Marichromatium purpuratum 984: one gene and its partner. The protein of the gene in region 2 interacts with the protein of the main gene of each other region in a pairwise test. Links are inferred from orthologs where the notes say so. Each region holds a gene or a part of one and is shown on either strand. Other genes may lie near its edges.

The links. Proteins that work in one complex are often made in the same cells at the same time.
Region 1: the proteins of nth (region 2) and aceE interact in binary tests that used the Escherichia coli proteins (3 or more experiments, as listed by UniProt). The link is inferred for Marichromatium purpuratum 984 from one-to-one orthologs.

Annotation. Positions count from the first base shown.
Region 1 is NZ_CP007031.1:1,432,950-1,436,173, forward strand. It holds aceE (pyruvate dehydrogenase (acetyl-transferring), homodimeric type), read right to left. Parts: upstream 2,856-3,224; coding sequence 201-2,855; downstream 1-200. Other genes in the region: aceF (dihydrolipoyllysine-residue acetyltransferase), read right to left, coding at 1-170; MARPU_RS16590 (biliverdin-producing heme oxygenase), read right to left, coding at 2,983-3,224. UniProt on the Escherichia coli protein: Component of the pyruvate dehydrogenase (PDH) complex, that catalyzes the overall conversion of pyruvate to acetyl-CoA and CO(2).
Region 2 is NZ_CP007031.1:2,308,529-2,312,376, reverse strand. The notes cover bases 426-3,346. They hold nth (endonuclease III), read right to left. Parts: upstream 2,262-3,346; coding sequence 1,590-2,261; downstream 426-1,589. Other genes in these bases: cls (cardiolipin synthase), read right to left, coding at 3,114-3,346; MARPU_RS10125 (lytic transglycosylase domain-containing protein), read left to right, coding at 2,392-3,105; MARPU_RS10135 (DUF1841 family protein), read right to left, coding at 763-1,227; MARPU_RS10140 (HvfA family oxazolone/thioamide-modified RiPP metallophore), read right to left, coding at 426-578. Outside these bases: MARPU_RS10145 (HvfB family MNIO-type RiPP peptide maturase), read right to left, coding at 1-293; more of MARPU_RS10140, read right to left, coding at 297-425; more of cls, read right to left, coding at 3,347-3,848. UniProt on the Escherichia coli protein: DNA repair enzyme that has both DNA N-glycosylase activity and AP-lyase activity. The DNA N-glycosylase activity releases various damaged pyrimidines from DNA by cleaving the N-glycosidic bond, leaving an AP (apurinic/apyrimidinic) site.

The DNA.
Region 1 (3,224 bases), 880 kb from region 2 along the record:
ACCACCCCGGCGCGTGGCGCCGGGATCTCGATCGTCGCCTTGTCGCTCTCCAGGGTGAGGATGGATTGCTCCGCCTCGATGCGGTCGCCGGGGGCGACCAGGATCTCGATGATCTCGACGTCGGTGAAGTCCCCGATGTCGGGTAGCAGGATGTCTTCGACGGTGGCCACTCGATGTCCTCCAATGCTGTACGGGCGGTCTCAGACCGTCGTCGGGTTGGGCTTCTCCGGGTCGATGCGATAGCGCTCGATCGCCTCGCTGACCCGCGCCGCCGGGAGGGTGCCGGCGTCGGCGAGGGCCTTGAGCGCGGCCAGCACGACATAGTGGCGATTGACCTCGAAGAAGCGGCGCAGCTGGCTGCGGGTATCGCTGCGCCCGAAGCCGTCGGTGCCGAGGGTGACATAGGCGCGCGGGACGTGCGGGCGGATCTGCTCGGCATAGGCGCGGATATAGTCGGTGGCGGCGATCACCGGTCCCTCGGTGGCGGCGAGCTGGGTCTCGACATAGCTGGTGCGCGGGGGCTGCTCGGGGTGGAGTCGGTTCCAGCGCTCGGCGTCGATGCCGTCGCGGCGCAGTTCGTTGAAGCTGGTCACGCTCCACACGTCGGCGGCGATGTCGAAGTCGCGCGCCAGCAGCTCGGCGGCGGCGAGGGTCTCGCGGAGGATGGCGCCGGCGCCGAGCAACTGCACGCGGTGCGCGCCCTGCTCGGCGACATGGACGCGATGCAGCCCCTTGAGGATGCCGGTCTCGGCGCCCTCGGGCATCGGCGGCTGGACGTAGTTCTCGTTCATCGCGGTGATGTAGTAGAAGCGGTCCTCCTGCGCCTGGTACATCCGCCGCATGCCGTCCTGCACGATCACCGCCAGCTCGTAGGCGTAGGCGGGGTCGTAGGTGATGCAGTTGGGGAGGGTGGCGGCGAGCACCGGGCTGTGACCGTCCTGGTGCTGCAGCCCCTCGCCGGCGAGGGTGGTGCGCCCGGCGGTGCCGCCGATGAGGAAGCCGCGCGCGCGCATGTCGCCGGCGGCCCAGGCCAGATCGCCGATGCGCTGGAAGCCGAACATCGAGTAGTAGATGTAGAAGGGGATCATGCTCTGGCCGTGGTTGGCGTAGGCCGTGGCCGCGGCGATCCAGGAGGACATGGCGCCGGCCTCGTTGATCCCCTCCTGGAGGATCTGCCCCTGCTTGTCCTCGCGGTAGAACATCACCTGATCGGCGTCGACCGGCTCGTAGAGCTGCCCCTGCGAGGAGTAGATGCCGAGCTGGCGGAACATCCCCTCCATGCCGAAGGTGCGCGCCTCGTCGGGGACGATGGGGACGACGTAGCGGCCGATCCCGGGGTCGCGGATGATCAGGTTGAGCAGCCGCACGAAGGCCATGGTGGTCGACATCTCCTTCTCGCCACTGCCCTGCAGCAGCGACTCGAAGCGCGCCAGCGGCGGGATCTCGAGCGCCGGCGCCTCGACCTTGCGCGCCGGCAGGTGGCCGCCGCGCTCGGCCTCGCGCTCGCGCAGATAGGCCATCTCAGGGCTGTCGTCGGCGGGTTTGTAGAAGGGTGCGGCGCCGATCTGGTCGTCGGAGATGGGGATGTTGAAGCGGTCGCGGAAGGCCTTGAGCGCGACCTCGCCCATCTTCTTCTGCGAGTGGGTGATGTTCATGCCCTCGCCGGCCACGCCCATGCCGTAGCCCTTGACCGTCTTGGCGAGGATCACGGTGGGCTTGCCGTTCGCCGTGGTCGCGGCGAGATAGGCGTTGTAGACCTTGATCGGGTCGTGTCCGCCGCGATTGAGCCGCCAGATGTCCTCGTCGGTCATGTTGGCGACCAGTTCGCGCAGCTCCGGGTACTTGCCGAAGAAGTGCTCGCGGGTATAGGCGCCACCCTTGGCCTTGTAGGCCTGATAGTCGCCGTCGACGCATTCTTCCATGCGCTTGAGCAGCAGGCCCTGCTTGTCGCGGGCGAACAACGGGTCCCAGTAACGCCCCCAGACCACCTTGATGACGTTCCACCCGGCGCCACGGAACACCGCCTCCAGTTCCTGGATGATCTTGGCGTTGCCGCGCACCGGGCCGTCGAGGCGCTGCAGGTTGCAGTTGACCACGAACACCAGGTTGTCGAGGCGCTCGCGCGCGGCCAGCGAGATCGCGCCGAGCGACTCGGGTTCGTCCATCTCGCCGTCGCCGAGGAAGGCCCAGACCCTGCGATCGGCGCTGTCGATCAGTCCTCGATGGTCGAGATAGCGCATGAAGCGCGCCTGGTAGATGGCCATCAGCGGACCCAGCCCCATCGATACGGTGGGGAACTGCCAGAACTCGGGCATCAGCCAGGGGTGGGGGTAGGAGGGTAGGCCGTTGCCGTCGACCTCCTGGCGGAAGTTGTAGAGCTGTTCCTCGCTGATCCGTCCCTCCAGATAGGCGCGGGCATAGATGCCCGGGGCCGAGTGTCCCTGCAGGAACACCAGGTCACCGCCGTGCTGCTCGCCGCGCGCGCGCAGGAAGTGGTTGTAGGCGACATCGAGCAGGGTGGCCGAGGAGGCGAAGCTGGCGATGTGGCCACCGAGTTCGGTCGACAGCCGGTTGGCCTGGATCACCATCGCCATCGCGTTCCAGCGCACGAAGGAACGGATGCGTCGCTCCATCGCCAAGTCGCCGGGGAAGCGTTGCTCCTGGTGGACGGGGATGGTGTTGAGATAGGCGGTGTTGGCGCTGTAGGGCTGGTAGGCCCCGGAGCGGCGCGCCTTGTCGATCAGCCGCTCGAGCAGGAAGTGGGCGCGGTCGACCCCTTCGTTCTCGAACACGGCATCGAGCGCGTCGAGCCATTCCTGGGTTTCCTGGGGGTCGATATCGGGCTGCTTGGTCATGACGGTTCCCGGAAGAAGGTCCAATGCAATCGCACGAGCAGGGTCGCAGTATACTGACCTTTTGTGAAAATTAAATACTAAAGATCCATTTTCTTAATATTAATGATCGCTGATCGATTGTTCTGTCTTATCCCTTCCTTGCCTGCGCCCGTGCTCGCCCCATATCAAGGGTCGCGAGGGATAGCGTGCGCTCGATGTCGCCGAAAGTGGTCATGGCGCCATGCAGTACCAGCGAGCGGGCGACCCGACCCTCGTGTTCGAGTGCGTCGAGCGCGAGGGTGAACGCTCGCCAGTGCGCCCCGACTTCGGTGCCGTACGGGTCGAGTGCACCGGTGGCGGTGAAGTGTGCGCCGAAGCGCGCGCGCAGAC
Region 2 (3,848 bases):
TCGGAGTAGATCTCGATGTCGTGGACATCGAGGAAGTCGCCGATCGCACGCACCAGCTCCAGGTCGAGCGGCGCCGGTCCGCCGAGCGAGAGCGACAGCCCGTGACAGACGAAAGGGTGACGCTCGGTCAGGGCGCGCAGCCGTCGGGCGTTGGCCCCGCCCATGCCGACCCAATTCTCCGGAGCGATTTCATAGAAATCGACCGCCGCCGGAGGCGTGTCGAGCACGGCGCGCACGAACTCGCGCCGTAGCCCCAGACCGGCGCCGTGGATGCCCGCGGGTCCGGTGGTCATCGGCTAGCTCGCGCCGCCACACTTGCCTTCGCCGCACTTGCCTTCCATGCCCTTGTCGCCGCCGCAGTTGCCCTCGCTGTCCTTGTCGCCACCGCATTTGCCTTCGCCACACTTACCCTCGGCGTCGGCCGAGGCGAGCTGCATGTAGCCGCTATCCATCACCGTGGCGGCGAAGGGGTTCTGCTCGGCGCTGGCCGGGGCGACGGCGGCGAGGCTGCCAACCAGGGCGGCGCCGAGCAGGCCGGAGGCGGTGGTCAGGGTGGTCTTGGTCTTGATGTCGGACATGGTCTCGATCCTCGATAGTGAGTGAAGCGTCGCGTGTGCTGGTGGTCGGGCGCCTGTCGCACCGGGGACGACCGTCATATCCGACCTTTGAGGTCGGGATTAAGAGAGTGGCTGCGTTGAACGCGAATTCAACGCATGGATTTCGAGGAAATCGAGGGTGAGCGGCGCGTCTCCGCGCGAAGGCTCAGCGTGACTTGCGGGATTTTCGCGACTTGCCGGGCTTGGACGACCTGCCGATGCAGTCGAGATAGGTCGTCTCGTCGAAAGTGGCGCCGGGCTCGCGCTGCAATCGCCACATCGTCTGCGCGAGACACTCCATGACGCGGTGCTCGGCGGCGTGGGTGTCGCCGAGTCTGGCGACCAGCGTCTGGTAGCGCGCGCGAATGCCGCGCGGCTGGTCGGTGCCCAACTGGTCGAGCACCGCCATGTGCAGCCCCATGTGGAGGAAGGGGTTGGTCTCCCCGTGTTCGGGGAGGAAGTCGCGATCGAGCGCGTCGTCGCCGGCCTCGAGCAGGGCGTGGTACTCGGGGTGGGCGCGTGCGACGGCAACGATCTGCGTCTCGGTGGGGTCGAGCGGCTGCTCCTCGGCGGCCTTGCGCCAGGCGGTCACGAAGGCACTGCGATAGCTCTGTCGATCGTCGGAGAACATGGCGGGGTCTGTCCTGGCTCTTATGGTCCAACCAATAACTTTCACATAAGGACGAGGGTGAAGGGAAGCGGTCGGCCAGCCGCCAGCCGCCAGCCGCCAGCCGCCAGCCGCCAGCCGCCAGCCGCCAGCCGTCAGCCGTCAGCCGTCAGCCGTCAGCCGTCAGCCGTCAGCCGTCAGCCGTCAGCCGGAAAATTGAACCGCAAAGCCGCGAAGTGCGCAAAGACACCGATGCGTGATGACGGCGTGCGGTCGTGGACGGTGCGGGTCCGGTGCGGGTCCGCGCTGCCGTCGGATGATCGCGCCCACTGGTGGCTGGAGGCTGATCGCTGGTGGCTGGTCGCTGGTCGCTGTCGCCTGACCGCTCACCCCCCCTTTGCGTCCTTCGTGCCTTCGTGGTTCACCCCTCCCGATTTCTCCGGATACTCGCAGAGGTCGGCGATGGGGCAGGTCGGGCAGCGGGGGGCGCGGGCGGTGCAGGTGTAGCGGCCGTGGAGGATCAGCCAGTGGTGGGCGGCGTGCAGATAGGGCTCGGGCACCTGTTCGAGCAGGCCGTGCTCGACGGCGAGCGGGGTGCGCCCGGGGGCGAGACCGGTGCGGTTGGCGACGCGGAAGATGTGGGTGTCGACGGCCATGGTCGGCTCGCCGAAGGCGGTGTTGAGGACGACGTTGGCGGTCTTGCGCCCGACCCCGGGCAGGGCTTCGAGGGCGGGGCGGGTGCGTGGCACCTCGCCGTCGTGGTGCTCGATCAGCCGTTGGCAGGTGGCGATGATGTTGCGCGCCTTGGTGTTGAACAGGCCGATGCTGCGGATGTGCTCGCGCACCGCCTGCTCGCCGAGGGCGAGCATCGCCGCCGGGGTGTTGGCAGCGGCGAAGAGTCCGGCGGTGGCGCGGTTGACGCTCTTGTCGGTGGCCTGGGCGGAGAGCAGTACGGCGATCAGCAGCTCGAAGGGGCTGGCGTAGTTCAGCTCGGTGGTGGGGTGGGGGTTGGCGGCGCGCAGCCGCTCGAAGAGTTCGCGACGGGTGCTGAGGTTCATCGGGCGTGTCGGGTCGGGACGCAAAAGGCGGCCATTGTAACCGGATGCGTGACGCTGCCCGCGTGTCCGGGCTCTGTTAACCTAGCCGCATCCATTTGGCCGAGATCATCCGCTCGGGGGAGTTCCACCCATGCCGCTGCTGTTGGTGCTGTTGCTGATGCTGCCGTTCGCCGGCTGGTGTTCGGTGTCCGATGGTCAGCGTCTGCTGCCGGTGGCGCCAGACGCGCCGCGTCCGAGCCGCGCCGAGGTCGAGGCGATGGTCCCCGAGATCGCCGAGGCCCGCGGGGTCGAGGAGGCGCTGGTGCTGGCGGTGATCGCCGCCGAGTCGAACTTCAACGCCCATGCCGTCTCCCACGCCGGCGCCGTCGGGCTGATGCAGCTGATGCCGGCGACCGCCGCCGACTACGGCATCGGCTCGGTCGAGGCGCTGTTCGACGCGCGCACCAACCTGCGTGTCGGTACCCGCCACCTCAAGCGCTTGCTCAGCAAGTACGACAACGACTACGGGCGTGCAGTGATGGCCTATAACGCCGGCGAGGGCGTGGTCGACCGCACCAACAGCCGGGTGACCTATCTCGAGACCCTCAACTACACCGAGGCGGTGTTGTTGCAGTACGTCCGCAACGGCGGCCAGGCGCCGACCCAGGCGGCGCTGCGTCAGGTGCGCGCGCTGCGCGGGATGCGCAGCGCCGGGGGCGCGCGACGGCTGATGAAGCGCTATCTCGACCCCTCGCTGCTCTCGCTCAAGGTCAAGCCGACGCTCGACCTGCCCTCGCTCAGCCCCCGACTCCACGAGCCCGGCCCGGCCAGTCGGCCGATGTTTGAACTCGATACCGGGCGCTGAGTCGGCCCTCAGAGCACCGGGCCGAACATCGCCACGGCGTTGTTGACCAGATGGCGCGGCAGCGACCAGTCGGCGACCGCCGCGCGGGTGATCTCGCGCGACTGGGCGAGATAGTCCTGCTGGCGCGCGCGCAGCGCGGCGGTGAGCGTGGGGTCGTGGAAGAGGATGTTGTTCTCGTAGTTGAGTTCGAAGCTGCGGCGGTCGAGGTTGGCCGAGCCGATCAGCGCCACCGCGCCATCGAGGGTGAGCGACTTGGTGTGCAGCAGCCCGGGGACGAACTCGAAGATCCGCACCCCGGCCTCGAGCAGCCCGGCGTAGTAGCTGCGACTGGCCGCGCCGACGATCCGCGAGTCGTTGCGCGCCGGCAGGATCAGGGTGGTGGCCACGCCCCGATGGGCGGCGGCGCAGAGCGCGTCCTGCATCGATTCGTCGGGGACGTAGTAGGGGGTGGTGATGACCAGCTCGTGCCGCGCGCTGTGCATCAGCGTCTCGAACACCTCGGGCATGGCCGAGTAGCGCACCGTCGGTCCGGTGCCGATCACCTGCGCGGCGAAGCCGTCGGGGTGGGCCGGCGGCAGCGGTCGGGCGAGCAGCTCGTCGAGCGGGTCGTCGACATGGCTCATCCAGTCGCTGGCGAAGAGGTGCAGGTTGTAGCGGGCGATCGGTCCCTCGAAGCGGATCATGGCGTCGACCCAGGGGGCGTAGCGCGGTTTGACGCGGAACTCGGGGTCGGCGCAGTTCTG